One region of the Paenarthrobacter sp. NPDC091711 genome, then DNA from elsewhere that is predicted to be linked to it. Evidence: predicted binding sites of a transcription regulator. Region 1 holds the regulator's gene; the other holds the start of a gene.

What was found. Region 1 encodes LexA, which represses DNA repair genes until DNA is damaged. Its sites were predicted from a motif close to TCGAACANNTGTTCGA; they were not measured.
Region 2: the regulator LexA is predicted to act here: its motif matches at 3,138-3,153, upstream of ACIQH5_RS06460 (shikimate dehydrogenase).

Annotation. Positions count from the first base shown of each region.
Region 1 covers NZ_JBIVTF010000015.1:39,297-55,103, forward strand. Annotated here, with positions in the region: gene infC (translation initiation factor IF-3) at 1-339, opposite strand, end outside; gene ACIQH5_RS18495 (DUF1844 domain-containing protein) at 733-1,131, shown strand; gene ACIQH5_RS18500 (MFS transporter) at 1,208-2,512, opposite strand; gene ACIQH5_RS18505 (SseB family protein) at 2,563-3,474, opposite strand; gene priA (bifunctional 1-(5-phosphoribosyl)-5-((5-phosphoribosylamino)methylideneamino)imidazole-4-carboxamide isomerase/phosphoribosylanthranilate isomerase PriA) at 3,474-4,217, opposite strand; gene ACIQH5_RS18515 (hypothetical protein) at 4,265-4,408, opposite strand; gene hisH (imidazole glycerol phosphate synthase subunit HisH) at 4,424-5,167, opposite strand; gene hisB (imidazoleglycerol-phosphate dehydratase HisB) at 5,164-5,790, opposite strand; gene ACIQH5_RS18530 (histidinol-phosphate transaminase) at 5,837-6,955, opposite strand; gene ACIQH5_RS18535 (LysM peptidoglycan-binding domain-containing protein) at 7,034-7,393, opposite strand; gene lexA (transcriptional repressor LexA) at 7,741-8,484, shown strand; gene ACIQH5_RS18545 (ATP-dependent DNA helicase) at 8,555-10,615, opposite strand; gene hflX (GTPase HflX) at 10,608-12,170, opposite strand; gene ACIQH5_RS18555 (class I SAM-dependent methyltransferase) at 12,690-13,304, shown strand; gene dapF (diaminopimelate epimerase) at 13,285-14,253, opposite strand; gene miaA (tRNA (adenosine(37)-N6)-dimethylallyltransferase MiaA) at 14,300-15,226, opposite strand; gene miaB (tRNA (N6-isopentenyl adenosine(37)-C2)-methylthiotransferase MiaB) at 15,244-15,807, opposite strand, start outside.
Region 2 covers NZ_JBIVTF010000003.1:146,935-162,741, forward strand. Annotated here, with positions in the region: gene ACIQH5_RS06445 (FG-GAP repeat domain-containing protein) at 1-578, shown strand, start outside; gene ACIQH5_RS06450 (MFS transporter) at 723-2,054, opposite strand; gene ACIQH5_RS06455 (IclR family transcriptional regulator) at 2,260-3,030, shown strand; gene ACIQH5_RS06460 (shikimate dehydrogenase) at 3,251-4,162, shown strand; gene ACIQH5_RS06465 (bifunctional sugar phosphate isomerase/epimerase/4-hydroxyphenylpyruvate dioxygenase family protein) at 4,162-6,045, shown strand; gene pcaH (protocatechuate 3,4-dioxygenase subunit beta) at 6,100-6,969, shown strand; gene pcaG (protocatechuate 3,4-dioxygenase subunit alpha) at 6,975-7,589, shown strand; gene ACIQH5_RS06480 (lyase family protein) at 7,586-9,025, shown strand; gene ACIQH5_RS06485 (alpha/beta fold hydrolase) at 9,018-9,821, shown strand; gene pcaC (4-carboxymuconolactone decarboxylase) at 9,818-10,264, shown strand; gene ACIQH5_RS06495 (thiolase family protein) at 10,340-11,554, shown strand; gene ACIQH5_RS06500 (3-oxoacid CoA-transferase subunit A) at 11,569-12,252, shown strand; gene ACIQH5_RS06505 (3-oxoacid CoA-transferase subunit B) at 12,255-12,926, shown strand; gene ACIQH5_RS06510 (IclR family transcriptional regulator C-terminal domain-containing protein) at 13,032-13,835, shown strand; gene ACIQH5_RS06515 (iron chaperone) at 13,836-14,198, opposite strand; gene ACIQH5_RS06520 (RidA family protein) at 14,275-14,673, opposite strand; gene ACIQH5_RS06525 (fumarylacetoacetate hydrolase family protein) at 14,811-15,665, shown strand; gene ACIQH5_RS06530 (cupin domain-containing protein) at 15,708-15,807, shown strand, end outside.

The DNA of each region.
Region 1 (15,807 bases):
CTGCTGCTCGCGGCCACGGAACTGGATCATGGCCTTGACTTTGTCGCCGGCGCCCAGGAATCGAAGTGCGTGTCCGCGCTTGGTTTCGTAGTCGTGCTTGTCGATCTTAAGGCGGAAGCGGATTTCCTTAAGAACCGTGTTTGTCTGGTTCTTGCGGGCCTCGCGGGCCTTCACTGCGGCTTCATACTTGTACTTACCGAAGTCCATCAACTTGCAAACAGGAGGCTTAGCCTGCGGGGCAACTTCAACGAGATCGAGATCGGACTCGGCAGCAAGACGCAGGGCGTCCTCGATGCGGACAATTCCTACCTGTTCGCCGGCAGGACCGACCAACCGCACCTCGGGGACGCGGATACGCTCATTGATTCTTGGCTCGCTAATGTTAAAGCTCCTGTGGTTGTGGTGATGTCACCGGCAAATAGAGAAGGCCCCCAATTGCTGGTGCAATCGAAGGCCTCGAAGATCGGCTGCACTTCCATCAAGGAAGCACGCACTTCCGGAAGCCATGCTTCCACAAGTGTCCGACCAGGTACCCGGCAACCTCTTGTCCCAAAAGGGATCCTGTCCCCTGAGGGAACGGCTGACGCGGGTGGGAGAGAACTCCGCTTGCAAACTGAAAGACAATTCTACAGAAACATCCCGCCAAGCGCACATTGCGGAAGGCGGGAACGTTGACTGCGGATATTAACCCTGAATAACGACTTCCAGTCGGTCTGTGACAAGCTTACCAGTATGAGCACTGAAGACAGCAATTCCCGCAACTCCTACAGCGAAAACGCCGCCCCTGCCGCCGATGCCGGTGTGTCCCAGCAGATCCGCGACATCGCTGAAGTACCGGCTGTGGAAGTCATTACCACCGGCGCCGTTCACCTCATGAGTGCGGCAGCCGTCAAAGTCGGCCTGGCCGATGACCCGAATGCCGAGGACCTCAAGGACTTGGACGAAGCCCGCAAGCTGATCACGGCCCTCGCCGGACTGGTGTCCGCAGCAGCCCCGGAGATCGGTTCCCAGCATGCCGGCCCGTTGCGCGATGGCCTGCGCTCCCTGCAGCTGGCTTTCCGCGAAGCTTCACTTATTCCTGACGCTCCGGGCAAGGGTCCGGGCGAAAAGTTCACCGGACCGGTGAACTAGCCCCAACTACGGTAAGAACCAACGACGGCGGGTCGACCACAGATGGTCGACCCGCCGTCGTCGTTAGGTGAGATTTTCAGACCCGCGCTGCCCGGCGGCGCAGGGACGTCAGGATAAGTCCGGCTGCGCAGAGCACGACGCCGGCGATTCCGATGGCAGCGAAACCACCGGAAGGACCCACGGTGTCGATGAAGACCCCGGCCAGAGGTGCGCCGAGTGCGACGCCAGCTGTCAGTGCGGAGCCGTACCAGCCCATGGCTTCACCCCGGCGCTCCTCCTCGACGAGGTCGGCTACCTTCTCGGAAGATGCAGACAGAACGGGGGCGCACAGCAGGCCCGGCAGGAGTGAGAGGAACGCCAGTGTCCAGGTGTCCTGGGCAAAGCCCATCGGGATGGTGAGTGCGGCCATGCCCAGCAGCAGGAGCATGGGCGAGATGGACCGCTTCATTGACCCGTAGATGAGGCCACCCACCACTGACGCTGCGCACCAGAAGAAGAACACGATGCCGATTTCATTCTCGTGCCCACCACGTTCCAAGAGCCCCACGATGCTGACATCGGAACCGCTCAGAACCATGCCGGATCCGGCGGCCACCGCAAAAAGAGCCGCAACAGAGACCGTGAACCACGTGAAGTTCCTGGCGACGCGACTCCGCAGAGCTGCTGTTCTGGACGTCGAAGACGCCATTTCCGACGCCGCTTCCTGGACATGGGCCGGTGCTGACGCCACCATGGCAGCCTCAGCAGCAGCGAGATCGGCCGCCGCCCGGTCCGCAGACTCCTGCGGGGTGCACACCACTTCGCTGCGGGTGGGCGGGTTGAACCACATCAGGAACAGCCCGGCCACAGAGACGGAAACGCCAACGGCCGTTAGTCCGATCGCCGAGAAACCGCTGGTGGCGACGATTGCCCCAACAGCGGGCCCAATCATGAAGACCAGCTCGGTAGCGATGGAGTCGAGGGCGAACGCCGAACGCCGCTGCTCGCCATCGACCATGACGCCCAGAGACTGGCGGACGACACTGAAGATCGGCAGCGTGAAAAGGCCGCCGACGAACACCAGCGGCAGCAGCCACTCATACGAAACGTGCGGGACTATGGACCAGATGACGGTCTCCGAGACAACTGAAGGGATCAGTGCCTTCCTCAGGCCCACCATGTCCACCCGGCGGCCACGCCAGGGGGCGCCCAGCGCAATGCCAATGGTCATGACGGCAGCTGCTGCGCCCGCGGCGGCGTATCCCTGGCCAAGGGTCAACACGATGTGCAAGGTGAGGAGCACGCCTGCCGCCGAGTGTGGAATACGGGCAATCATGCCCACTACGAGCAAACGCCGGACAGGGCGTATGGACAGCATCTCTTTGTAGAGAGCGAAGTTCACTGGCTAATTCCTCTTGTTCCCCAGGGCAGCCCCGGGAACCGGCACCGCCATTAATGCCGCGCGGGCTCCTGTGCGGCGCGCTGCAGTTTTACTTCCATGGAATCAACGCCTTCGGCAAAGGAATCCATCCGCGCCCAAGCCTCGTTCAGTTGAGCAACGAGGGTCTGCACAGCCACGGCGTCGAGTCCATCTTCGAGGAAGAGCACCACACGCAGTTCCGGCCCTGCACCGCCCCCGGAAACTTGGCGGCCGTCAGCCGTCAGCGACGCAACGCCACCACCGTGCTGCGTCTCAAGGCGACGGACCGTCCGAAATGCCGAGACCGTTGAAGCGAGAGCTGCCTCCAGTTGATCATCAAGGTATGACGGCGTCCAGTTCTTCTGTTGGGCGAGGGCCCACATGGCAGGGCGCCGCACCACGAACGCGAAGTCCGAGCCAGGGTCCATGACCAGCAGCTGCGCGCCCTCCGATACCGCGGAGAGGGCTGCGCGCGCGGCATAAACAGCCACAGGACGCGCCTGCGCATGCCATGCCTCAAGGGCGGCAGCGGAGGTAAAGACCGGCATGGCCGTGCGACCGTCAGGAGCCTTGAGTGTGACCAATGCCATATCGGCTTGTTTGTCAGCGTGCAGGCCATCGACGCCTTCGGCTTCCTCAGCCAGCTGGGCAACGACGGGAACGAACACCCGTGCCGTAGCCAGGGAGGCGACAACGTCAGCCTCACTGCCTGTCCCCTTGATCAACGCCGCAACGGCAGCAACATAGCCAGGATCCGCAGAGCCGTCGTCGTCTTCGAAGTTATGGATCTTCGCGTCATCACCGCTGAGGCTCCTACCGGACCACGGCTGGCCGGCGGAGTCAGTGCCTCCCCCTGCACCGGCCAATGCGGCCGCGATATGGCCGGGAAGCTCACGCCGGGCGTGGCCATGATCCTCGGGCTGATGACCTCCGTTGTGGTGCATCAGCGGCGGCCGGCAACGTCCAGTGCTTCGGGCAGCGTAAAGGCACCGGCGTAGAGAGCCTTGCCAACGATCGCGCCTTCAACGCCCAGCGGTACCAATTCGCGGAGAACACGGAGGTCTTCCAGGCTGGAGATACCGCCGGAGGCGACCACCGGCTTGCCGGTCTTCTCCACCATCTGGCGGAGGAGTTCCACGTTCGGGCCCTGAAGCGTTCCGTCCTTGGTGACGTCGGTGACGACGTAGCGGGCACAACCCGCATCCTCAAGGCGTGCCAGAACCTCCCAGAGGTCGCCGCCCTCTTTGGTCCAACCGCGTCCAGCAAGCGTTGTGCCGCGGACATCAAGGCCGACGGCGATCTTGTCACCGAAGCGCTCAATTGCACGCCGGGTCCACTCGGGATTCTCCAACGCTGCCGTGCCAAGGTTCACGCGGGCAACACCCAATTCCAGCGCACGCTCAAGAGACTCGTCATCCCGCAGTCCGCCGGAGAGCTCCACCTTGACGTTGAGCTGCGAGACCACCTCGCTGATGAGCGCGGCGTTGTCCCCCCGGCCAAATGCGGCGTCGAGGTCCACCATGTGAACCCATTCGGCGCCAGCGTTCTGCCAGTTCAATGCTGCTTCCAGAGGTGTCCCGTAGCTGGTTTCCGAGCCGGCTTCTCCTTGCAGGAGGCGGACCGCCTGGCCGTCAACAATGTCAACGGCAGGCAGGAGTTCCAGAACGGACTGGGCGGAGGAGGTCATGTGTGTCCTTGGGGTTCGAAAGTGACGCGGTTCGCAGAACGGCTGGTTCAGTTACCCAGCGTCAAGAGATAAGCGGCCAGCAGGGACATCCCGGCCAGCACATAGAAAGAAATGGAGACCCACCGGGGCTTCTTCTGTTGGTGGAAGGAGATACCCCCACCCACCAGCAGGCCGGCCAGGCCCATCAGCATTACCGACCACCACATCTAGGCGGCACCGCTTCCGGATGCTTCCGCAGCGGGCTTACGGAGACTGTCCACCCAGTTACGCAAAAGCCGCGCTCCGGCATCGCCTGACTTCTCCGGGTGGAACTGCGTAGCGCAGAGGGGGCCGTTCTCCACTGCGGCAATGAAGCGTGCGCCGTGCTCGGACCACGTCACCATGGGAGGGGCCATGCGGGGCTGAACGACGTCGAAGTTCCACTCTTGAACCCCGTAGGAGTGCACAAAGTAGAAGCGTTCCTGTTCCACCCCGGCAAAGAGCTTGGAGCCTTCCGGGACGTCCACGGTGTTCCAGCCCATGTGCGGAACCACGGGGGCGGGAAGGAGCTCAACCTTGCCGGGCCACTCGGCCATACCCTCGGATTCGGTGCCATGCTCAACGCCGGCCTCAAAGAGAACCTGCAAGCCCACGCAGATGGCCAGCACAGGACGACCACCGGCAACCCTGCGTCCGATCATACGGATGGCATCAACAGACTTAAGTTCCTTCATCACGGTCTCGTAAGCACCGACTCCGGGCACCACCAGACCATCAGCATTCAGGACGTCTTCGGGCTTGGAACTAAGCACCACGTGGGCGCCGGCACGTTCAAGGGCGCGAACAGCGGACCTGACGTTGCCCGAACCATAGTCCAGCACAGTGACTGTGGGCTTGCCTTCAGGCGACTCCGGCTTGACGGACGCTATGGCGTCAGCCACAGCCCCGTTATTCAGAATCTGGCCGCTCATAGTGCGCCTTTAGTGGAGGGAATGCCCTCCACACGGGGATCAGACTCAACAGCTGCACGCAATGCGCGCGCAAAGGCCTTGAACTGGGCCTCAACGATGTGGTGGGGGTCGCGGCCGGCCAGCACGTTCATGTGGAGGCAGATTCCGGCGTGCAGCGTAATGGCTTCAAAGACGTGGCGCGTCAACGATCCCGTGAAGTGTCCGCCGATCAGGTGGTATTCCTGTCCGGCCGGCTCGCCACCGTGTACCAGGTAGGGACGTCCGGAGACATCCACGACGGCGTGCGCCAAGGCTTCGTCCAAAGGAACCGTTGCTTCACCGAAGCGACGAATGCCGGCTTTGTTGCCCAGGGCCGTGCGCAGGACCTCGCCAAACGTGATGGCAACGTCTTCCACGGTGTGGTGCGCGTCAATGTGGGTGTCGCCAGTGGCCTTGACGGTCATGTCAATCAGGGAGTGCTTGCACAGGGCCGTCAGCATGTGGTCATAGAACGGAACCGAGGTGCTGATATCCGAGATACCTGAACCGTCCAGGTTAATCTCCACCAGAACCGACGATTCACTGGTGGTGCGCTCCATGCGCGCGGTGCGGGCAGCGGTCGGCGTAGCGCCGGTTTCGCTCATTGGGACGTCCTTATACACGAAGGGTGGGTTGGGTCTAGGAACAAGTTTAGGCGCGGTGTGGCGCGGCGCCGTCCAGCAGGGCTTCCAAAGCTTCCAGGAAGGCAGTGGTTTCCGGCTCGGTTCCTGCAGTGACACGCAAGTGCCCGGGGATACCGACATCACGAATCAGCACACCGGCGTCGAGCAGGCCCTGCCAAATCGCGTGCGGCTCCTCCAGCCCGCCGAAGAATACGTAGTTGGAGTCTGAAGCGGCAGGCTTCAGGCCCATGCGGAGCAGTTCAGTCACAATCCGGTCGCGTTGGACCTTGATGTCTTCGACGTCGGCCATGAGGGCTTCGCGGTGGTTCAGCGCCGCAAGGGCGGTTGCCTGAGTAACAGCAGACAGGTGGTACGGAAGGCGAACCAAACGGATGGCGTCGGTGACTTCAGGAGCCGCCGCCATGTACCCGAGCCTGGCACCGGCAAGAGCGAAGGCCTTGCTCATGGTGCGCGAGACAATCAGCCGCTCACGGCCGGGCAACAGGGTCAGGGCGCTTGGAGTATTGTCGTGCGCAAACTCGTGATAAGCCTCGTCCACGATCACTATGGCCTGGCTGGCTTCGCCGGCCTCGTACACAGCCTCGACGACGTCCAATCCCAAGCCCGTACCTGTGGGGTTGTTGGGCGAGCACAGGAAAACAATGTTGGCGCCCGTTTCCCGGACCTGAGCAGCGGCCGATTCGGCGTCCAGCCCGTAGTCGTCCGCGCGGACTCCGCGGACATACTCGGTGTCAGTGCCACTGGCGAGCAGTGGGTACATGGAGTACGTGGGAGGGAAACCCAGGGCTTTGCGGCCTGGTCCACCAAAAGCCTGGAGGATCTGCTGCAGAACTTCGTTGGAGCCGTTGGCGGCCCAGATGTTATCCGGAGAAAGCCCGTGGCCCAGGTACTCGGCAAGGGCTTGACGGAGTTCAGTGAACTCTCGATCCGGGTAGCGGTTCAGACCCGTGGCTGCGGCGGCCACCGCCTCCGTAATAGCGGCCTGGACATCGGCAGGGACACCATGAGTGTTCTCGTTGACGTTGAGCAGGATGGGGACATCAAGCTGCGGTGCGCCGTAAGGGCTCAATCCACGCAGGTTGGTCCTAAGGGGAAGTCGGTCAAGTCGCTCAAGCTGGTCACTCACCAACCCAGTTTAAGGGGCGGCCGGGACTGGCGACTAACTGTGACGCCCGACCATCGGCTTTCGCGGATGCTGAACGGATCAGTTTGCAGGGACGAACAGCTGCTGGCCGGGCAGAATGCGGCCGCCCCGGAGGTCGTTCAGCTGGATGATCTCGGCGATGACATCACGGGGGTCCCGCTCCGGAGCAGCTGCACCGGCGATGCCCCACAGTGACTGGCCCGGCTGCACCGTGACCGTGACCGCAACAGGCGGACGCAGTTGGGACTGCGAGTCCGCGGCCTTTGCCGGGGAGTTGATGAAACCGGCGAGACTCAGCAACGCCGCCACCAACAGCATGGCCGGGATGCCGAAGAAGACGATCCGTCCCCGCCGGGTGAGACGCAGGCGGGCAGGCGCCTGAGTAGTACGAAAATCAGCGAACGTAGTGACTGCGGACATGAGCTGAGCCCTTCTGAGCTATTGCCAGGCTCCGGAGTACCGGTGCTCGGCTGCCAATTCTTGGTGTTCCCGTCCCCTGACCCCCGATGTTCGAACGCTTTGTTCGAACATCGGACTTCAGCATCAGGTTTATAGAACACATATTCGAACCTTGCTATGACATTTTTAGCACTTATCAACGAACGGTGTCGAGACTCGCTAGAACAAATGTTTGATAAACGCCTGTGCCTGCCCTACGTTTGAGGGAAGAAACAGCACTGTTTCAGTGGAACAGGAGGGTCTGACATTTTTTGCAGACCCGACAACCCCGGGCACTCATCCGGGCGGAATGAAAGGCATTGGCGAACATGGCAGCGAAAGCCACAGGCGGCGGGGCACCCCTGCGGAGCCAACAGCCTCAAAAGAGTCCCAAAAGCCTGACTGTCCGGCAGAAAAAGATCCTGGAGACCATCCAGCGATCGGTCAATGACAACGGCTACCCGCCCAGCATGCGTGAAATCGGCGACACCGTGGGTCTAGCCAGTTTGTCCAGCGTCACGCATCAGTTGTCCCAACTGGAGAAGCTTGGGTACCTCCGCAGGGATCCCAAGCGTCCACGCGCCATGGAAGTACTGATGCCCTTGACCCTTGATGGCGGATCCATTCCCGGCGTGGAAGCTCCTACCACCCTTCGAAGCGCGGGCGGTCTTGCCGTTACCGAACTCGCCAGCGCCAGTGATACCGCCATGGTCCCGTTGGTGGGCCGCATCGCGGCCGGTGGCCCCATCCTGGCTGACCAGACGGTTGAAGACGTACTTGCACTCCCCCGCCAACTTGTGGGACATGGCGAACTGTTCATGCTGAAGGTGGCCGGCGATTCCATGATTGATGCCGCTATCTGTGATGGCGACTGGGTAGTGGTCCGGCGCCAGAACGATGCCATCAACGGCGACATCGTTGCCGCCTTGTTGGATGACGAAGCAACGGTGAAGACCTTCCGCCAGCGGGATGGCCACACGTGGCTGCTCCCACAAAATACCCAGTACGAGCCCATCCTCGGAGATCAGGCCACCATCATGGGCAAGGTCGTTTCCGTACTGCGTTCCCTCTAGGCGCCCTACGGGGCTTCGCCTCAGAACTTTCCCCGCAGGGTTTCCCTGCGGGGCTTCACTGCTGCCCTTCCTAGGGGGCCTTGGCTGACCCCAGACGCTCCAGGACACCACGCACCACTGTCCGGTCCGTCGTAGCCCAGAACGGCGGCAGGGCAGCACGCAGGAAGCCCCCATAGCGCTCTGTTGACAGCCGGGAGTCCAGTACGGCCACAACCCCTTTGTCTCCTGTAGAGCGGATCAGCCGGCCTGCGCCTTGAGCCAATCGAATGGCAGCGTGGGTGGCTGACACGGCCATGAACCCGTTACCGCCCGATTGGGCCACTGCCCGGGAACGGGCGGTCATCAGGGGATCATCAGGACGTGGGAAGGGTATGCGGTCAATGACCACCAGACGGCAGGAACCACCCGGTACGTCGACACCTTGCCATAGTGACATCGTTCCGAAGAGGCACGTGTCAGGTTCGTCCGCGAATTGCTTCACCAAGGCCGCCATGGTGGATTCGCCTTGGCAGAGGATATCCACGTCCAGCCGGAGCCGCATGGCATCGGCGGCTTCTTCGGCTGCACGCCGTGAAGAGAACAGGCAGAGCGCTCCGCCCCCGGAGGCGCGGATGAGGTCTTCCAACTCGTCCAGCGCCTCAGGCGAGGTACCACGGCCTGGCTTGGGCAGGTGTTTTGCGACGTATAAGACCCCTTGTTTGGGGTAATCAAAGGGCGATCCGACATCGATCCCGGTCCAGCTCGGTGCGCCTTCGCCAATCAGGCCCAGACCACCCGCGGCTGGCTCAAAGGCCGAGCCGATGGCCAGCGTGGCGGAGGTCAGCACTACGGTGTGTCCGGCAAAGAGTCCCTCACGAAGCCGCCCTGCAACACTGAGCGGGGCGATGTTAATCAGGGCCGGAGCCGTCTCGTCCGGTGGCGAGTAACCCTGCTGGGGGTCGAACGTGCTGTTCCGCGAGAACCAGACCACTTCGCGGTTCTCCTTGGCGGCCAGCATCCGCTCGCACAGTTCCAGGATGAGCATGAGCCGTGAACGGGCGAGCTGGCGTCCGCCGTCCACGGCGTTGGAGGAATCGGTCTTCGAATCCGAGAGCGCCGCGCGTGTGGCGTCCCGCAATTGGTCCAGACAATCGAGCTGTTCGTCGTTGAGTCCGTTGGGCAACAAACCGTTGGGTACTCCGGCTATTGCCATGTCCAAGCTGTCCGCAGCGGCGTTGAGGGCGTCCACGGGGATGGCCGTGTGCTTGCGGGCACTGGATGCTGCCGCGTGGACCATGGCAACTGACAACTGCCCTGAAACGGCACCGGTGACCCGATCCTGAAGCTCGTGCGCCTCATCAACCACCACCACGTCATACTCGGGCAATACAGCCAGGCCTTCGAAGGCACTAACAGCCAGCATGGCATGGTTGGTGACCACGACGTCGGCCTCGCCGGCCCTTGAGCGGGCCAGCTCGCTGAAGCACTCTTCCGCCACGGGGCACTTCTGGGCACCCAGGCACTCCATGGACGTCACGGATACTTGCCGCCAGGCTCTGTCCGTCACGCCAGGCATGAGTTCGTCGCGGTCTCCGGTGGTGGTCTTCTCCGCCCATTCCCGGAGACGGACCACTTCCTTACCCAGCTGCGATTGTGGTCCGCCCATGGACGCGGCGAAGTGAGGGACGCTGGTGTCCTCCCCCAAGGAGAACAGCTGTCCTTCGGAGGGCTCCTCACTGGGGAACCCGCCTTCGAGTTTCTGCAGGCACACGTAATTGGCCCGGCCTTTGACCAGCGCCACATTAACGGGCCGCTCAAGGGCAGGGTTGATGGTCTCCAGCAGGCGGGGAAGGTCCCTGCCCACAATCTGGGTCTGGAGTGCCAAGGTGGCGGTGGACACCAGGGTCGGTTTGTTGCTGTCCATGGAATGAGCGATCAAGGGAATCAGGTACGCCAGAGACTTACCCGTTCCGGTTCCCGCTTGAACCAGCAGATGTTCCCCGGTCTCGATGGCCCGGGTGACATGCTTGGCCATCTCGTGCTGGCCGGCACGGCTTTGTCCGCCCATGCCGGCAACAGCCCGGTCCAACAACTCGAGGGTGGCTTTCTCCCCCTCCGACTTGACGGCGTCCGCCGCCACCTTCTCAACCATTACTGACGAATGACTCCAGCTCGGCGGCCAGGCCTTCGCGCACCATGACAACTACACGGGTCCCGTTCTCCTCATGCTCAAGGCTGAGGATTTCCGAGTCGGAGTTGTGCAACTTGTTGATCATTTCTCCGCGCTCGTAGGGAATGAGCAGTTCAAGGCGCACCCCAGGCCGGGGAATGGACCGGCTGATGTCTTCGAGCAGTTCCGCGATGCCCTGCCCCGTACGGGTGGACACCACAGCATGGCGGGGTTCTTTCTGCTTAAGACGCTCCACCACAAAGGGATCAGCTACATCAACTTTGTTGAGGACGATGATCTCGGGAACCTTGCGGGCATCCACTTCGGTGAAAACTGACCTGACTGCTGCAATCTGGCCCTCAGGATCGGGGTGCGATGCATCCACGACGTGAAGGATCAGGTCCGCATCCGCAACTTCTTCCAACGTCGACCGGAAGGCCTCAATCAATTGGGTCGGCAACGAGCGAACGAAGCCGACAGTGTCTGCGAGGGTGTACCCGATGCCGTCCGGCGTTTGTGCCTTACGGACCGTGGGATCAAGGGTGGCGAACAGGGCGTTCTCCACCAGGACACCGGCGTCGGTGAGGCGGTTCAGGAGGGAGGACTTGCCGGCGTTCGTGTACCCGGCGATAGCTACTGAGGGAACAGCGTTACGACGGCGGTTGGCCCGCTTGGTCTCCCGTGCAGGCTTCATTGCGGCGATTTCGCGACGCAGCTTTGCCATACGGGTACGGATCCGCCGCCGATCAAGTTCGATCTTGGTTTCACCGGGACCACGGGAGCCCATACCAGCGCCTGCGCCACCCACCTGGCCACCAGCCTGGCGGGACATGGAGTCACCCCAACCACGAAGCCTCGGGAGCAGGTACTCGAGCTGCGCGAGCTCAACCTGTGCCTTACCTTCACGGCTCTTGGCATGCTGGGCAAAGATGTCAAGGATCAGTGTGGTGCGGTCAACTACCTTGACCTTCACGATGTCCTCAAGTCCACGTCGCTGAGAGGGCGCGAGCTCGGTATCAACCACCACGGTGTCTGCGCCCGTGGCGGCGACGATGTCCTTGAGCTCCTGGGCCTTGCCGGAACCAAGGAACGTCCCGGGGTCCGGCTTCTGACGCCGCTGAACCAGGCCGTCGAGCACCTCGGATCCAGCCGTCTCGGCAAGTGCGGCGAGCTCACGGAGGGAGTTCTCCGCATCAGCCAGGGTCCCCTCGGTCCACAAGCCCGCCAGCACAACGCGCTCAAGGCGCAGCTGCCTGTATTCGACCTCTGTGACGTCCTCAAGCTCCGTGGACAGTCCCGCGGTACGCCGAAGGGCGCGGCGTTCAGCCAGGTCTTCCTGGTCGCCGTCGTAAATGCTGTGTTCCTGGTCCAGCGTGGAAATCGCCTGCGCCTTGCCGAACACACCATTGGCGTCGTTGTCGTCGGATGCCTGCGCAGGTACATCCTTGGAAAGAATCCGGTCGATGACGGCCTGGATTTGTTCAGGACTCATGTCCTGGGCGTCGGAATCGGATCCGGAGTGCTTCTGGGTGGTCATGGTCTCCTTAGACTGTTCGGCAATTCCAGAATAGTGCTGTTTGCTGCTCGATGGGGCGCTATTCGCGCTGGGCTGACGGGCATCGGCCAAAAGGGCCTCCTATGGGCTGAACGGCAACCTCTCGTCAGGGAGGCGGCTGCTGTAAACGATGGCGTGTTGGACTCCGCGGGAGGGTCCTTGGGCCAAGGTGAGGATGCTGTTCCGGTGACAACGCAGGGGCCACGTACACCATGGCGGTTCACTGCGAAGGAGCGGTTCGGGATCTTCAGAGTGTCCAGCTCCTCGGAGAGGAACTACGGACCTAGCCTTGGGGACCTGCCGGGCGGAAGGGCGGGGACGGGCAATATGCCAAACCGGGCCTGCGTCGCGGGCGGTGCCATTAAACGCCTGATGACTCAGGCATTTCGGCTGATTACTCAAAGATCAAGAACATGGGCTCAACTTTAGCAGCCGCTGTCAAGCAAGGAGGGGAAGGAGGCGGTTTCCCTTGCTGACGATAGCCAACTAATCTGGCAAATTATGGAGTCTGCACATTATTTCACCGCCCAACCGGCCGGACCGTTCACCCGCAAGCCACTGACAGTGGAACTTGCTGGAGCAACGCGCCGGCTGCAGACCTCGTCGGGTATCTTCAGCCCCGACGGCGTGGACAAAGGTACCGCGGTTCTCTTCGCCGAAGTTCCCCCGCCATCACCGAAGGGGCACTTGCTGGACATCGGCTGCGGATGGGGTCCGATTGCCCTCACTTTGGGCTTGATGGCACCCCATGCCCATGTTCATGCCGTTGACGTCAATGACCGATGCATCACGTTGACCAACGAGAACGCTGCGGCGCTCGGCCTGACCAACGTCACCGCCAGCCTCCCGCACGAGGTGGATCCCGCCGTCGAGTTCGACACCATCTGGTCCAACCCGCCCATCCGCATCGGCAAGGACGAACTTCACACGCTGCTGCTGACGTGGCTGCCCCGGCTGGCGGCAGGTGGCAGTGCCTGGTTGGTAGTTCAGAAGAACCTGGGCTCGGACTCGCTCCAACGGTGGCTCGCTACCGAGCTGGACAGTACTTACACGGTCTCCCGCGAAAGTACCTCCAAAACGTTCAGGATCATCCGGGTCAGGAAAGCGTCCCTGTAGCCACGATGACTGCGGGACCACTGAGTTCCACATGCTCGCGTCCGCCTGCACCGGGGATGAACTTCACGGCCACGACGCCGCCCGGTACGTTGACGTGCCAGTCGTTGGGAGCCGAGTCACCGGCCCAGTGACGAATGGCGACGGCGGCGGCGCACGCGCCGGTGCCACAGGACTGTGTCTCCCCCACACCGCGCTCGTGAACGCGCATGGTGATGGTTCCGACGCCGTCCGCCACCAATGGCTCAGCGGGAACCACGAACTCGACGTTGGTTCCGTTGACGGGCTTGGGATCCACCACGGGGACTTTGAAAAGCTGCGTGGCAGCGAGCTCGCTGAGTTCGGCGAGTGCAACCACCGTGTGAGGATTGCCCATGCTGACGGAGAGACCGGGCCTGGCCACTTCCAAGCCGTCCGCGCTGACCAGCGCATCCATGGCCTTGCTCTTGGCCTCGTCCGGGAAGATGAACTCCCACGGCCCCATATCCACGGCGTAGCCGTTGGCTGTCCGCACCACCTTCTTGACTCCACCGCGAGTGCCGATGGCAAGTGTCTGCCCGGGGCCCAAGTCCACCAAACCCTCGGCAATGAGGAAATGGACGAAGACACGCACTCCGTTGCCACACATTTCCGAGAGTGAACCGTCACCGTTGCGGTAGTCCATGAACCACTCAGCCCCGGGATCCTGTTCCAGCGCAACGCGGCCTTCGGGGAGAAAACGGGATGGCACCGCCCGAATGAGTCCGTCGCCACCGATGCCCACATGGCGGTCGCACAACTGTGCCACGTGCTCGGCGGTTATTTCATGGGCGTCACCGGGATCAGCAATCAGGACAAAGTCGTTGCCCGTTCCGTGGCCCTTCGAGAACGCCAGACCGGCAAGGCTGGAAAGTGTTACCGGAGCATCCGCAGTTGCGGGCTGCCGGGCGGGAACTGCGGCGGTTTCATCCATGGACCTAGGCTACCCGCCACGCGTCTTCGGCCAGAAATTGCGTGGGTTACTTTCCGGCCGCCAGTGCTGCTTCGACCGCCTTAGCCACGAGCGCCGGATCCTGCCAATCGAGCCAGGTGATCCGAGGGTCTGCCCTGAACCACGTCAGCTGGCGCCTCGCGAACTGCCGGGTAGCCACGATGGTTTCCTCGGCGGCAGCATCGACGGTCATCCCGCCGTCCAGGACTTTCAGGAACTGGGCGTAACCCAAAGCGCGCGAAGCCGTCTTGCCCCTTCGCAAGCCACTGGCGTCGAGCCGTCGAACTTCCTCTTGGAGTCCTTCCTCCACCATGCGGTGCACCCTCAGTGCCAGACGTTGCCTCAGTTGCTCGCGATCCACCTCCAGCCCGATCTGTAGGGCGGGCTGGAAATACTGGCGCTGTGGCATGAACGAGCTAAAGGGACGGCCGGTGAGACCGTGCACCTCCAGCGCCCGGATCACGCGCCGGGCGTCGCCAAGGCGAGCCGCGGACACAGGATCCACTTCCTCAAGCCGGGCACGCAACGGCGCAAGCCCTTGCGCTTCGAGCTCTTCTTCCAGGCGCTTTCGGAGTTCGGGATCTGTGCCAGGGAACTCCAGGACGTCCAGGGCGGCGCGCACATACAAGCCGGAGCCGCCCACAAGGATGGCACGCTTTCCCCGCGAGTGAATATCACTAATGGCGGAGCGGCATGCACGTTGGAAGTCCGCCACGCTGGCTTCCTGGGTGACCTCCATGATGTCCAGCAAATGGTGCGGAACACCCCTGCGCTCATCCATGCTGATCTTGGCGGTTCCAATGTCCATGCCACGGTAGAACTGCAAGGCATCGGCATTGATGACTTCACCGTTCAAGGCCAACGCCAGGTTGACCCCCAGATCCGACTTACCTGAACCCGTGGGACCGACAACTGCAATGACAGGCTGCGAAAGTTCCTGGCTGGAGAACGACATACGATCCTGTGGTCCGCCTACGCGCGCCGAACAGGCAGCGACGGCATGCCCAACGACACACCCGTCTTGCCTGACGCCGCTCCTGCTGCAGGGACTCCGCAGGAATCAGCCTGTGAACGATCCCAGGCGTCGCCTGCACGGGAGCGGCGCAGAAGGTAATCCTCCGGACGTGCCGGATCGGCGACGAGGTGGAATGCAGCGGCCTCTGTAATGGTCACTGTGACGAAGTCACCAGGCCGCGGAGTCCCGGCACCCGCTGGCACTGAGAAGTGCACCAGCCTTTGGTCCTTGGATCGACCTGACAGCCTATGTGTCTCGCCTGCTTTACGACCTGACTGTGCCGTGACCAAGACCTCCACTTGGCGGCCCAACTGCTTGGCGTTCTCCTCAGCAGCTACACGGTCCTGCAACGCCGTGAGGCGCTCGTAGCGCTCTTGCACCACAGCCTTGGGAAGTTGCTCCGGAAGGTCAGCAGCGGGCGTGCCTGGCCGCTTTGAATACTGGAATGTGAAGGCGGAGGCAAACCGCGATTTCTCCACCACATCCAGGGTTGCCTGGAAATCCTCCTCGGTTTCGCCCGG
Region 2 (15,807 bases), on a different contig from region 1:
GCGCGGGAGATTTCGACGGCGACGGTCGCCCGGACCTCGTGGCACGCACTTCCGACGGGGTGTTGTGGCTGTATCCAACGGATGGCCGCGGCCAGTTCCTGCCACGCAAACAGATCGGCACAGGGTGGCAAGGGTTCACGCAGATGCTCGCGCCGGGTGATTTCTCCGGCGACGGCAAAGCGGACCTTGTGGCGCGGGCTGCCGATGGCAATCTGTGGCTTTACCCGGGCAACGGTTCCGGCGGTTTCCAGCCATGGCGCCAGATCGGCACCGGCTGGAATATCTTCGACGCCGTCATGCAGGGCGGTGACTTCAACGGCGATGGCACGGAAGACATCATGGCCCGCGGAACTGATGGGGCACTGTGGCTCTACCCGGGCAACGGTAACGGGGGCTTCCTGGCCCGGACGTCCATGGGGTCGGGATGGAACATGTTCGCTTCCTTCGCCGCCCTCGGAAATGGCTTTACCGGGACGGGGAATCCTTCCGTTGTTGGCATAGCCGGCGATGGAGCGTTGTTGCTTTACGTCGGCACGGGCAAGGGGGCGTTCCAAACGGTGGTGCTGGACCCGAGGTAGGGGCCGCGCTCTTCCCCCGTTCGCGCTCCTCCCCGGTTGCCTCGGCTGGACCTTGCGCGAGAGCAGCGAAATGCCCGGCACGTCAGGAGATGTGCCGGGCATTTCCTTGCTCCAGGCCAGGTAACCGGGAAGGAGCGTCAGGATTTAGGCGTGTTTCTTGTGGATGCCGAGTTCTGCAGTGGGTGTCTTGGCTGATTCGCGGGCTGTCATGGCTGAGACAGCTGCGATCACGCAGATCACGGCGGTGAAGATGGAGATCTGGACCCATCCGCCGGGCTTCGTGCCACCCAGGGCCGTCACGATGGCCGGCGCGAAGCCTGCCATGAGGAAGCCGAGCTGCGTACCGATGGCCAAGCCGGAGAAGCGGACTTTGGTGCTGAACATTTCACCGTAGAAGGACGGCCACACTGCGTTGGCTGCGGCGTATCCGAAGGAGAAGTAGACAACGGAGACCACGAACATCAGCGGCACATTGCCGCCTTCGAGCGTCAGCAGGAACACCGGCGTCATGATGGCGCTGGACAAGGCTCCGTAGATGAACACGGGTTTGCGGCCGATCTTGTCCGAGAGCATGCCGAACAGGGGCTGGGTTCCCAGGGCAACCACGTTTGCTGCGACCACCAGCCAGAGCGTGATGGTGCTGTTGACGCCGGCAACATCCTGGGCGTATTTGATGGCCAAGGTTCCAAAGACGGTGCTGACCGCGGCGATGAAGGCGCAGCAGACGACGCGGAGAACATCGCGCCAGTGCAACCGCAGGAGATCGGCGACGGGCAGCTTGGAGATCTCATTGTTCTTCTTGGCTTCCGCGAAGGCCGGGGGCTCGTGGAGGGTGCGGCGGATGAAGAAGGCCACCAGAACTACCACTGCGCTGAGCCAGAACGGAATGCGCCAGCCGATGCCGTACTTGATCTCGTCCGGCAGCGCCACGACAGGGATGAACACCAGTGCCGCAAGAATTTGGCCACCCTGGGTACCGGTAAGGGTCCAGGAGGTGAAGAAGGAGCGGCGGTTGTCCGGGGCGTGCTCAAGGGTCATGGAGGAAGCGCCTGCTTGCTCGCCGGCCGCGGAAAGTCCCTGGCAAAGGCGGGCAAATACCAGCAGGATGGGCGCCCACCAGCCGATGGTCTTGAAGTCCGGGAGGCAGCCGATGACGAACGTGGCTGCACCCATCAGGACCAGCGTGAACATCAGGACCTTCTGCCGGCCGATACGGTCGCCGAAGTGACCCAGAATGACGGCACCCACGGGCCGGGCAACGTAGGCAAAGCCGAAGGTTGCGAAGGACATGATGGCCGCGTTGGCGTCGGCGGAGGGGAAGAAGACGTGGGGGAAGATCAGGGCCGCGGCAGAACCGAAGATGAAGAAGTCGTAGTACTCGACGGCGCTGCCCAAGAAGCTGGCAAGCGCGGCTTTCTTGGGAGTTCCGGCGGTGGTTTCAGTGCCTGGCGTCGCTGACGGCATTGTTTGGCTCATGGGTGTTCCTTCTGTGACGACGATGTCGCGGATCTGGCTTCTGTGGGGAGACCCAAGCATGGTGCGGCCGGTCGATCCCTGAACAAGTAACCGCATGGTGAGAGCTACTTGTGCAATACAGCAATACTGGCTGTGAGTGGGGTCACTTGTCAAGAGATGTCACCACGATCTAGAAATAGCTCTCACCATGTGAGAGCATCGAGTTATGAGTGTGAAAGAGGACACAAAGACCGACATGGTCGGCAAGGCCTTGAGCCTTTTGGTTTTGCTGGGCAATGAACCACGCGGGGCGAGTGCGGCGGATCTGGCGAGGAGCGCGAGCCTTCCCTTCAGTACCACGTACCGGCTGCTGGGTTCCCTGACCCGGGATGGTTTTGTTGACTACGAGCCGGATGGGCGCCGGTATCACCTGGGATTGCGCGTCTTCCAGCTCGGTCAGCGCGTCTCCAACCATCACGGCTTCGCGGCAACTGCGCTGCCTGTCCTCCAGCGCGTTACGGAGCGAACGCATGAGGCCACCATCCTGTCCGTCCGCGACGGCAACCATCACCTCACGGTCAACAAGGTGGACGGACCCAAGACCTTCCGCGTCACCAGCGATCCCGGCCATCTGGGCGCGCTGCACACCACGTCCGTAGGCAAGGCGATTGTGGCGTTCGAGGAGGAGATTGAGCGCAAGCGCCTCCTCGAGGAGCTCCCCCTGGATCCGCTGACCGAGCACTCGATCACCGATCGCGACAAGTTCCGCGAAGAAATCGAGCAAGTGCGCCGGCAGGGTTATGCCGTCATGGATGAAGAAAATGAGGTGGGCATGCGCGCCGTCGCTGTGCCCGTCCTGAACTCCCAGGGCCACGCTTTCGCATCCCTCGCCACGGCCGTGCCGGTCTTCCGGCTCACCATGGAGGAACTCATTGCGCACGTCCCCACCCTGCAGGAAGCCGCGGCTGAACTCGCGGCCCGCCTGCCCCAGCGCTAACGCCCGTTGTGAGGCCCGATTTGCGCCCCAAATCCCCGGAATGCCGCGCAGAGCGGGCCCCACAACGCACCCCCGAAGCACTCCAACGCTAATGAAATGTTCGCGATAAGAACAAGCGTGCGGAATATGAACACTTGTAGTAATCTAAATAACACCCGGTCAGGCGGCACTCCCAGCGAGTGCCCCAATCCCGCGGTGCTGAAGTCAAAGGAGCTTTAGGATGAGCAACCGAGCCGAGTCCGTTCTGGTGGGCCTCATAGGCGAAGGCGTCATGCCTTCGCTCACACCGCCCATGCATGAACACGAAGCTGACGTCCAGGGCCTTCGCTTGCTGTACCGCCCCCTCGACCTTCTGGAACTGGCATTGCCGGCCGCCGCCGTCGGGGATCTCCTCACCGCAGCGCAGCGCATGGGCTTCAACGGCCTGAACATCACGCACCCGTGCAAGCAGTTGGTGCTTGAGCACCTTGACGAAATTTCCGCCGACGCCGCGCGCCTGGGTGCCGTGAATACGGTCCTGATTCGGGACGGGCGGTTCATCGGCCACAACACAGACTTCTCCGGCTTCGGCTCGGCGCTCGCCGACGGCCTCCCCGAGGCCCAACTGGGCCGCGTGGTCCAGTTGGGCGCGGGCGGTGCCGGTTCCGCCGTCGCCTATGCGCTCCTCAAAGCCGGCGTCAGCACGCTGGACCTTGTGGATATGGATCCGGCCCGGGCTGCGGAACGTGCCGCCGAACTGGGTGAACTCTTCCCGGCTGCCACGGTGACGCCGCGGAGCATCAACGAGCTGCCCCAGATCATGCCGCTCGCCGACGGCCTGGTGCACTGTACTCCCATCGGCATGGCAGCGCACCCGGGCCTGCCGCTGGACATGGAGCTGTTGGAACCTCGGCATTGGGTGGCGGATATCGTGTACCGCCCCATCGAAACCCAGCTGGTCCGCGAGGCGCGCGCCAAGGGATGCGACGTCCTCGACGGCGGGAGGATGGCAGTAGGCCAGGCGGCCGACGCTTTCCAACTCATCACAGGTCGCGAGGCAGACCGCGAGCGGATGCGGGCGCACTTCCTTGAGCTGATCGCGGTGGAAGACGCCCAAGCTGCAGCCCCCGAGCTGACGAAGGCAGGCCACTGATGCGCACAGGTATCGCCACTGTCTGCTTGTCCGGCACGCTGAAGGAAAAGATGCAGGCCTGCGCCATCGCGGGCTTCGACGGCATCGAGATCTTTGAGCAGGACCTCGTGACGTCCCCACACAGCCCGGAAGAAGTCCGGAAAATGGCCGCCGACCTCGGTCTGGGCCTGGACCTCTACCAGCCTTTCCGGGATTTCGACGGCGTCACCCCGGAGCTGCTGAAGGCCAACCTCAAGCGCGCCGAAGCCAAGTTCAAGCTCATGTCACGTTTGGGCATGGACACCATCCTGGTCTGCTCCAACGTGGCGACAGCCACCATCGACGACGACGATCTCAGGGCCGAGCAGCTCGCGGAATTGGCAGAGTTGGCGGGGGCACACGGCGTCAAAGTTGCCTACGAAGCCCTGGCGTGGGGCAAATACGTCAATGACTACGAGCACGCCTACCGCCTGGTTGAGATGGTGGACCACCCCAACCTCGGCACCTGCCTGGACTCCTTCCACATCCTGTCCCGCGACTGGGACACCGCGCCGATCGAGGACATCAACGCTGAGAAGATCTTCTTCGTCCAGGTTGCCGACGCCCCCAAGCTCTCCATGGACGTGCTGTCCTGGAGCCGCCACTACCGGGTTTTCCCGGGTGAGGGACAGTTCGAGCTCGCCAAGTTCATGGGGCACGTTGTCCGCGCCGGGTACACAGGCCCGGTATCGCTTGAGGTTTTCAACGACGTCTTCCGTCAGTCGGACACCGAGCGCACCGCCGTGGACGCCATGCGTTCGCTCATTTGGCTGGAGGAGCAGAGCGCCAAGTGGCTCGCCAGCACCGCTGTGGAAACAGGAACTGAGTCCGCCGGCAACGGCAGCCCGTCCCGCCGTCGTTATCCCATGGAACTGGCCACGCTGCCCAAGGTGAACGAACCGGCCGGCTTCAACTTCGCCGAGGTCAAGGCCGACGACACCGCGCAGCTTGAGAAGCTCCTGGGCCAGCTCGGCTTCGGCTTCGAAGGCCGCCACCGCACCAAGGACGTCCAGCTCTGGACCATGGGCCAGGCCCGCGTCATCATCAACGAACAGGCGGCCTCGCACTCGGAACCGGCTATCGCCGCGTTGGGGTTCGACGTCGACTCTCCAGTGATTGCCTCCGCTCGCGCCCAGCAACTCAAGGCGCCTGTGGTGGCCCGCAAGGTCCAGGCTGACGAGGAAGTTTTCCAAGGCATCTCCGCCCCGGACTCCACCGAGATCTTCCTGTGCCAGGGAAGCCCGGACGGCACCGCAGCGTGGACACACGAGTTCGGCGAAGGTTTGGAACACGCCTCCAGCGCACAGAACGCCGTGATTGACCACGTGAACCTGGCCCAACCGTGGCAGCACTTCGACGAAGCAGTCCTCTTCTACACCAGTGCCCTAGCCCTGGAACCTCAGCCGTTCGCCGAGGTACCCAGCCCCAGCGGACTGGTCCGCTCGCAGGTCATGGAGACCAGCAACGGCGCGGTCAGGCTTGTCCTGAACCTGGCACCCGCACAGCAGGCACAAGAAAAAGCCCGCAAAACGTACCAGGAACACATCGCCTTCGCCGTGGACGACCTCGTGGCAACTGCCCGGTCCGCCCGCGATCGTGGCCTCGAGTTCCTGCAGATTCCGGCCAACTACTACGAGGACCTGGACGCCCGGTTCGATCTTGAACCCGGCTTCCTGGCCACCCTCAAGGAGCTCAACCTCCTGTATGACCGGGACGCCAACGGCGAATTCCTCCACTTCTACACGGCCACCGTGGGCAGTGTGTTCTTCGAAATGGTGGAGCGCCGAGGCAACTACGACGGCTACGGGGCGCCCAACGCCCCAGTGCGTCACGCCGTCCAATACGACTCGCTCCACCGGGTGTAAACCCACCGCAGCCGCCCATAGACCACAAGAACCGTCAACCGAAAGGAGCCGGCCGTGCCACAGGAACAGACAGCACAGGCGCTCGTATCAGAGGAACTCGTGCCGCCCGCTGAGCCACACGCCGCACACGAGTCCAAGAAGGTGGAAACCCAGGCGGATCTCAGTGCTGAGATCAAAGCCATGGGTGATCGCTACGCCGAGGCACTGAAGAACGGCCGTGCGCCGGAGACCATGCCGCGCCTGGATTACTCGCCGTACCGGAGCAGCATCCTGCGCCACCCCACCAAGAGCCTGCACCACGCGGACCCGGAGACAATCGAGCTCTACTCGCCCGCCTTCGGCCACCAGGACGTGCACGCACTGGAATCGGACCTGACCATCCAGCACAACGGTGAGCCCCAGGGCGAACGCATCATCGTGGCCGGCCGCGTCCTTGATGGCGACGGCAGGCCGGTTGCGGGTCAGCTCGTGGAGATCTGGCAGGCCAACGCATCCGGCCGCTACATCCACAAACGCGATCAGCACCCCGCGCCGCTGGATCCGAACTTCACGGGCGTTGGCCGCTGCATCACCGGTGACGACGGCTCATACAGCTTCACCACCATCAAGCCCGGCGCGTACCCGTGGAAGAACCACCTGAACGCCTGGCGTCCGGCGCACATCCACTTCTCCATGTTCGGCTCGGAGTTCACCCAGCGCATCGTCACCCAGATGTACTTCCCGGGCGATCAGCTCTTCCCACTGGACCCCATCTACCAGTCGATCGTGGACCAGGACGCGCGAGACCGCCTCGTGGCACAGTACGACCATGAGCTGACGAGCCCCGAGTGGGCGCTCGGCTACAAGTGGGACATCATCCTGACCGGTTCCAAGCGCACCTGGACCGAAAACGAAGCATACGGCGACGCCGGGGACGAGGAGTAAAGCGCATGAGCAAGCTGGCACCCACACCGGGTCAGACTGTTGGCCCCTTCTACGGCTACGCCCTTCCCTTTAATAAGGACAACGAACTCCTGGCTCCGGGCAGCCCCGGCAGCATCCGACTCCAAGGCACCGTGTACGACGGCGCGGGGAACGCCATCCCGGACGCCATCCTGGAAATCTGGCAGCCGGACTCCGAGGGCAAGATCGTCCAGCGTACCGGCTCCCTGGTCCGTGACGGCTACACGTTCACCGGCTGGGGCCGCGGCTCCGTGGGCAACTCGGGCGTGTACACCTTCACTACGGTCAACCCCGGCCCCACGGCTCCCGGCGCGGCAGCGTTCATCTCCGTGGCCGTCTTTGCCCGAGGCCTCATGAACCGTCTTTTCACCCGCGTGTATCTTCCCGAAAACGAGGAAGCGCTGGCCAATGACCCTCTGCTGAGCTCCCTCGACCCGGAGCGCCGCAAGACGCTGATCGCCCGCCGCGATCCCGACGGTGGCCTCACCTGGGACATCCGCCTGCAGGGTGGTGACGAGACCGTGTTCCTGGACTTCCAGCAGGACGGCTCGCTGGAAACCAGCGTCAACGCGGACCATTCTGAAGGGGAAACCCAGGCATGACCGACGGCGACTTCGGCCTCCTTAGCCCCGTCTCGGCGTCGCCCGCTGTCACGGCGCTGACCGGCGACCGTGCCGTGATCGCGGCAATCCTCCGCGTCGAAGCCTCCTGGGCTGCCGTCCTTGAGGGTGCAGGGCTTGTCCCTGCCGGATCCGCCGCTGTGGTGGCCGAAGCCGCCGATGGTGACTCTTACGACGTACTTTCAGTAGCGGAACGTGCCCAGGGCGGCGCCAATCCCGTGATTCCCTTGCTTGGCGACCTGCGCGCCCGGGTCCGGGCCCTGGACACCTCCGGAATCGGTGCCGGCAAAGCTGTCCACACGTCGCTGACCAGCCAGGACGTCCTCGACTCCGCCCTGATGCTGCTGGCCAGCCGCACCGTTTCCGCGCTCCTGGTTGACGTCAAGGGCACGACGACGGCGCTCGCCACCTTGGCGGAGCAGCATGCGGACACGCTGTGCGTGGGCAGGAGCCTGACACAGCACGCGCTTCCGTACACGTTCGGGCTGAAGGCTGCTCAGTGGTTCCAGGGCGTGGCCGCTGCGGCTGCCCGCTTGGAATCCCTTGAATTGCCGGTCCAGTTCGGCGGGGCCGGCGGGACGTTGGCCTCAGGCACGAAGCTCACCGCCGGCTCGGACTCCACGCCGTTCACCCTTGCGGATTCCTTGGCTGCCGAACTGGGCCTCGCACCTGTTCCAGCGCCGTGGCACACCAACCGCTTGCCGGTCACGGCCCTCGGCGACGGGCTCGCCGCCCTGATCGATTCCTTCGGCAAGATCGCTGCGGACCTGCTGTTCCTGAGTCGTCCGGAAGTGGGCGAACTTGGCGAACCGCTGGCTGCCGGACGCGGTGTTTCCTCGGCCATGCCGCAGAAGCAGAACCCCGTGCTGTCCGTGCTCATCCGCAGTGCGGCGTTGCAGGCCCCCGCTCTTGCCGCGCAACTGCATCTTGCCGCAGCAACATTCAACGACGAGCGCCCCGACGGAGCCTGGCACAGTGAATGGCCGGCTCTGCGCCAGCTGCTCGCCCTTGCTTTGGGCGCAGCCGGACACCTCCGCGAACTCACCGAAGGCCTCCGTGTCTTCCCCGATGCGATGCGCAGGAACCTGGAAATCTCCGGGCCGCTGCTGCTCAGCGAAGGTGTGGCTGCCGCCGTCGCGCCTCTGCTCGGTGAGGACGGAAAGCAGAAGCTGCAGGCCGTCGTCGACGAAACCCTGAAAGCACCCGCCGCCGAGCAGTCGCGGATTTACACCAAGCTTCTGCGCGAAGCCGTGCCCGCGGACAAGGTCTCCGATGCCACGCTTGAACAGCTCCTGGACCCTGCGAGCTACCTCGGCGAGGCATCGGAGATCAGCCGCCGCATCCTGGCCGCCTACCCCGACTTCACGGCGCCAGCAACAAACACGGGAACCTCAACGAAGGGAGCCACACGTGGCTAAGCCAACAGTCAAGGCCGTGCTGCTGTCCCCGCAGCGCGAACTCGGAGCCAAGCCGCTCTTGGTAGTGGGCCCGTCGCTGGGCACGTCCACTGTGCTGTGGACTGAAACGGCGGCCCTCCTGGGCGATGAGTACGACGTCATCGGTTGGGACCTCCCCGGCCACGGCATCTCGCCCACCACTACCGAAGGTTTCGATGTTGCGGAACTGGCTGACGCCGTCGTCGATCTTGTCGACTCGGTGTCGCCGGAATCAAAGTTCCACTACGCCGGTGTTTCGCTGGGCGGGGCCACCGGCCTGCAGCTCGGCATCAAGCACGGCGAGCGGCTCCGCAGCCTGTCCGTCCAATGCAGCGGCGCCAAGCTCGGCACCCCCGAGGGCTGGCTGGAGCGTGCTGAGACGGTTCGTCAGCTGGGCACGCCCGTGATGATCCAAGGTTCCGCGGAGCGCTGGTTCGGCCCGGGCTTCATGAACCGCCAGCCGGAGATCAGCAGCCGCCTCCTGCATGCCCTCCGCGACGCCGACCGCTTTGGCTACTCGTTCTGCTGCGAAGCCCTCGCCGCTTTCGACGTCCGCGAGCAGCTCGGCAGCATCACTGTCCCCACCCAGGTGATTGCCGGCGTCGAGGATTCAGTAGCGCCGCCGTCGCTCGCCGAAGAAACGGTCGAAGGGATCCGAGCCGGTGGAGGGTCTGCCGTGGTGGAAACGCTCGACGGCGTCGCGCACCTGGCGCCTGCAGAAGCGCCGGCCGCTGTGGCAGAGCTGATGCGCACTTTCATGAAGGAGAACGGACGATGACCTCTTCCGAAGACAACGGCGCTGAACGGAATGGCGCCGTGCAGGCGGATGCCACCGCACAGGACATTTACGACGCCGGCATGGTGGTTCGCCGCGAAGTGCTCGGCGATACGCACGTGGACCGGGCCAACGCCAACAAGGACTCCTTTACCGAGGACTACCAGGACATGATCACCAGGATCGCCTGGGGTGGCATCTGGACGCGACCCGGCCTGAGCCGACAAATGCGATCCGCCGTTACCCTCACGGCACTGGTGGCGCACGGTCACTGGGAGGAGCTGGCCATGCACGTCCGGGCTGCTCTCAACAACGGCCTGAGCAGGGACGAAATCAAGGAAATCCTGCTGCAGACCGCCATTTATTGCAGTGTGCCGTCGGCCAACTCGGCCTTCAAGACGGCCCAAAAAGTATTCGCCGACATTGACGCATCCGAACCCAACTGAGTCGCACTTCAGGTCGTTCTGAACGCTGAAAACGGCCTGAACTGCTACCTAGTTGGGCAAGAGAAAGAGAAACCCATGAATCAGGCTTTTGTGTACGACGCCGTGCGCACGCCCTTTGGCAAGTTCGGCTCCGGCCTTGCCGCTGTCCGTCCCGATGACCTTGCCGCCCATGTGGTCCGCGAGTCCGTCAAGCGTGCTCCGGGGCTTGATGTTGAGCGGATCGATGAGGTGGTGTTCGGCAACGCCAACGGTGCCGGCGAGGAAAACCGCAATGTAGCCCGTATGGCCACGCTCCTGGCAGGCCTGCCCGTCTCCATTCCCGGCACCTCGGTCAACCGGCTCTGCGGTTCCTCGTTGGACGCGGCGATCATCGCTTCGCGGCAGATCAACGCCGGCGACGCTGAGTTGATGCTGGTTGGCGGCGCCGAGTCCATGTCCCGTGCGCCGTGGGTGCTGCCCAAGACCTCCAAGCCCTACCCGGCCGGCGACATGACCTTGGCGTCCACCACCCTGGGCTGGCGTTTGGTGAACCCGGCCATGAACAAGGACTGGACCATCTCCTTGGGAGAGGCCACCGAACGGCTCCGCGAGAAGTACGGGATCACCCGGGAGCGGCAGGACCAGTTCGCTGCTGATTCGCACAACCTGGCCGATGCCGCGTGGAACGAAGGCTTCTACGACAACCTGGTGACCGCGGTTCCGGGCACTGACCTGGTCCGTGACGAAGGTATCCGTGCCGGTTCTTCGGCGGAGAAGCTTGCCGGGTTGAAGACCGTGTTCCGGGCGGAGTCTGACGGGCCCGACGGCGGCACGGTCACCGCCGGGAACGCCTCGCCGTTGTCTGATGGTGCTTCGGCTGCGTGGATCGGTTCGGAGGCTGCTGCCGGGATTCTTGGTTTGGAGCCGCTGGCCCGCATCGCAGGCCGTGGCGCGCACGGCAATGATCCCCAGTTCTTCGGGTTCGCCCCGGTGGAGGCCGCGAACAAGGCCCTCGCGAAGGCGGGCATCGGCTGGGACCAGGTGGGCGCCGTCGAACTTAACGAAGCGTTCGCCGCGCAATCGCTGGCGTGCGTTGACGCGTGGGGGATTGACCCCGGGATCGTGAACCAGCACGGTGGCGCAATAGCGATGGGTCACCCGCTGGGTGCGTCCGGTACCCGCATCCTGGGCACGCTGGCCCGCTCCCTGCAGGCTTCCGGCCAGCGCTGGGGCGTTGCTGCGATCTGCATCGGCGTGGGCCAAGGCCTTGCCGTGGTGCTCGAAAACGTCACTGCCGGCGCGTCGGCATAGAAGGGGTAAGAGTCATGCTGAATTTCATTGACACTGTGGGCGAGGCTGTCGCCAGCATCAAGGACGGGTCCACGGTGATGATCGGAGGCTTCGGCAACGCCGGGCAGCCGTTCGAACTGATCGATGCCCTCATGGACTGCGGCGCGAAGGACCTGACCGTGGTCAACAATAACGCCGGCCAAGGCGACCAAGGACTGGCGTTGCTGATCAAGGAAGGCCGGGTCCGCAAAATGATCTGTTCCTTCCCGCGGCAGTCCGATTCCTGGCACTTCGACGCCAAGTATCACGCCGGCGAGATTGAGCTGGAACTGGTTCCGCAGGGCAACCTGGCCGAGCGTATCCGGGCCGCTGGTGCCGGAATCGGCGGCTTCTTCACTCCCACCAGCTACGGCACCACGTTGGCTGAGGGCAAGGAGAGCAGGTTCTTGGACGGGAAGTGGCAGGTGTTCGAGACGCCGATCCACGCCGACGTCGCGCTTATCAAGGCACTCAAAGCGGACGGCAAGGGCAACCTCGTGTACCGCAAGACCGCCCGGAACTTCGGCCCCATCATGGCCGCCGCTGCCAAGCACACCATCGTGCAGGTCTCGGAGATCGTGCCTACCGGTTCGTTGGATCCGGAGAACGTGGTGACACCCGGTATCTACGTCAACAGCGTGGTCCGCGTCAGCGGTTCCAGCGCAGAGAAGGTGGCCTGATCATGAGCACCCAAACCAGCATCCAGACCTCGGAAAAGCCGTTGGGCCGCGACGAGCTCGCCCAGTTGGTGGCCCGCGACATCGCCCCGGGTTCGTTCGTGAACCTGGGCATCGGCCAGCCCACTCTCGTGTCCAATTACCTCACCGAGGAACAAAACATCACGCTCCACACGGAGAACGGGATGCTCGGCATGGGCCCGGCAGCTGTTGGTGATGAGATCGATGAAGACTTGATCAACGCCGGTAAGATTCCCGTCACTGAGCTGCCCGGAGCCTCGTACTTCCACCATGCCGACTCGTTCGCGATCATGCGTGGCGGGCACCTGGACATCTGCGTTCTCGGCGCGTTCCAGGTCTCCGCCAACGGCGATCTAGCCAACTGGCACACCGGAGCCCCGGGTGCCATCCCCGCCGTCGGTGGCGCAATGGACCTTGCCACCGGCGCCAAGGACGTGTTCGTGATGATGACTTTGTTGACCCGTGAGGGCGTGTCCAAGCTCGTGGAGCAGTGCACCTACCCGGTCACCGGCGTCGGCTGCGTCACCCGCGTGTACACGGACAAAGCCGTGTTCCTCACAGGCCCCGACGGCGTCACGGTCCGCGAGACCTTCGGCTGCACCTTCGAAGAAATCCAGGAGCTCGTGCCGCTGCCCCTGAAGGCCAAGGCAGAGTAGGCCCCGCAACGTCCTCCCCAGCACGTTGTGAGGCCCGCTCTGCGCGCTATTTCGCGAACTTAACGCGCAGAGCGGGCCCCGCAACGCGCTCTAGGATTGGTAACCATGAGCGATTCCGCAGTTACCCCCCAGGCAAGCGACCAGTATGTCCAGTCGCTGGCCCGCGGGCTCGCCGTGATCCGGGCGTTCGACGCGAACAACCCGGTGATGACACTCAGCGAAGTCGCTGCCCGCACGGATCTGACGCGCGCCACGGCCAGGCGCTTCCTGCACACCCTCGTTGAGCTCGGCTACGTCCGCACCGACGGTAAGACCTTCGCCCTGACGGCAAAGGTGTTGCAGCTCGGCTACTCGTATCTTTCGGCGCTGTCTTTGCCGCAGTTGGCACAGCCGCACCTGGAGCAGCTGAGCCTGAAATTGGGGGAATCCACCTCCGCCGCGGTTCTGGACGGGCCGGACATTTTCTACGTGGCCCGCGTTGCCACGCGCCGGATCATGAACGTTGGGATTACGGTAGGCACCCGCTTCCCGGCTTATGCAACGTCCATGGGGCGCGTTCTGCTTGCCGGATTGCCGCAGGCCAAGCTTGAGGCGTACCTCTCGACGGCGGAACTCACCCCGCTCACGCCGCGAACCGTCGCCAGCGCGCCCGACTTGAGGGCCGCCGTCGAGCATGTCCGTGCGCAAGGCTGGTGCCTGCTGGACCAGGAGCTGGAAATCGGCCTCATGTCCATCGCAGCCCCGGTGTGGAACCACAACAACGGCGACAATGTGGCTGCGATCAATGTGTCCTTGCAGGCGCAGGCGGTCGCAGCGCAGCCGGATCCGGCGAAGTACCTCGATGCGGTGCGGCAGGAAGTGGTGGCCACGGCCAACGCCATTTCACAGGACGTGTCCGCGAAGCACTGATTACTTCCGGATTGCCGCCAACCTGGTTTCCAGGATCCGGCGCACCATGGAGTCCGGCACGGGGTTGTCCGCGGAAAACCGCAGCGTCCCGGGCGACCACGAATATCCGCCGAGCTCCTCCGACATTTCCGGCAGGATCTGCCCGCTGAACGGGTACAGGGCCAAGTGTTTCTTCGTCTCCAGAACGCTCAGGAAGCCCTTGCCATCAACCAGCAGCGCGGGCATGCCGTAGCTGACGCCTTCTTCGGCATCGGGCGCGAGTTCGCGGGCTATCCCCACAATCCGTTCCAGGATGGAGCGGTTGTCCTCGGTGACGCTTTCCAGGTATTCGGTGACGGTTCCCATAGGCCAATCCTGCGTCATGGCGGGGAGTTTTTGTACAGATAATGTCCTTTAGAAGCGGTTTTAGGGGCGGTATCTGTACAAAAACTCCAGAGGCTTAGCGCTCCGGGATCACCGCGATGCCCTGGATTTCTATCAGGGCCTCTTTCTGCCAGAGGCGCGTGACACCGATGCCGGCCATGGCGGGGTACTGCGAACCGGCCATGTCGCGCCAGATGCGCCCGATCTCCCGTCCGTTCGCCATGTAGTCGTCCACATCCGTGAGGTAGATGGTCACGTTGACCAGGTCTTCCGGCTGCCCGCCGGCTTCGCGAAGCGTGGTCAAAACGTTGGTGAACGCCTGGGTGAACTGCTCCACGATCCCGCCGGGAACGATGTTCATGTTCTTGTCCAGGGCCGTCTGGCCGCCCAGGAAAACGGTGTTGCCGGCCAGGATTCCGTGGGCAAAGCCCGATGGTTTGGGCAGCGATTCCGGGTTGATCGTTATGTGGCTCATGCTGTTCCTCCTTGTTGTGGCAACTGCAAAAAACTTTTGGAAAGCCTCTGTGCAGATCATTTCCGCCGTGCTACGTTGAGCATATGTGACGATCGTAAAAAAGTCGACACATCACAAAAACTCGAAGGGAACCCGCAATGAAACTAGCCACCTTGCGCACGGCCGGCGGAAGTACGACGGCGGCGCTCGCCACGGGCGCCGCCTCCTACCTCGCGTTGCCCGCCACTGACGTGGGGGAACTCCTGGCGCAGGCGGATTGGCGTGCTGTGGTGGAGGGGGCTGCCGCGTCCAAGGATCAGACCGTCATCGCCGCAGCTGACGCAGACCTCGCGCCGCTCCTGCCCCGCGCGGGCAAGGTCATTTGCTGCGGCTTGAACTACGGCGACCACATCCAGGAAATGGGTCGTGAACTTCCTGAGTTCCCCACCCTTTTCGCCAAGTACGCGGACACTCTTATCGGAGCAAACGACGCTGTGGAAGTCCACGGCAGCGGGCGCGTCGACTGGGAAGCCGAGCTGGCCGTCGTCGTCGGTTCTGAACTGTTCCGCGCTGACGAAGACCAGGCCCGTGAGGCCATTGCCGGGTACACCGTGGCAAACGACGTTTCCATGCGTGACTGGCAGAACCGGACCTTGCAGTGGTTCCAGGGCAAGGCCTGGGACGGCACCACCCCTGTTGGTCCGGTCATGCTGACCGCCGATGAAGCCGGGCAGCACTTCGACGTGCGCGGCTACGTCAACGACGAGCTGGTACAGGAGGGAAACACCAGCACTCTGGTGTTCGGCCCCGCGCAGCTGCTGTCCTACATCTCGCAGTTCACCACCCTGCGCCCCGGCGATCTCGTCCTCACCGGAACTCCCGGGGGAGTGGGCATGGGAATGACCCCGCCGCGCTTCCTCAAGGACGGCGACGTCCTCACCACCGAAATCGACGGGATCGGCCGGTTGGAAAACCAGTTCCGGATCCACGCGCCCGTCGCCGCCACCGTCTAAGTCCCACCCCGCAAAGCGTCACCCCACACGAAGGAGAGACCCATGAGTCAGACCACCACCGAATACCGCCTCGAAGGCGATAACTCCATCTACGCCCAGGCTGACGGCAAGGTTGTCCCTGTTGTCACGCGCGCCGGCGCAG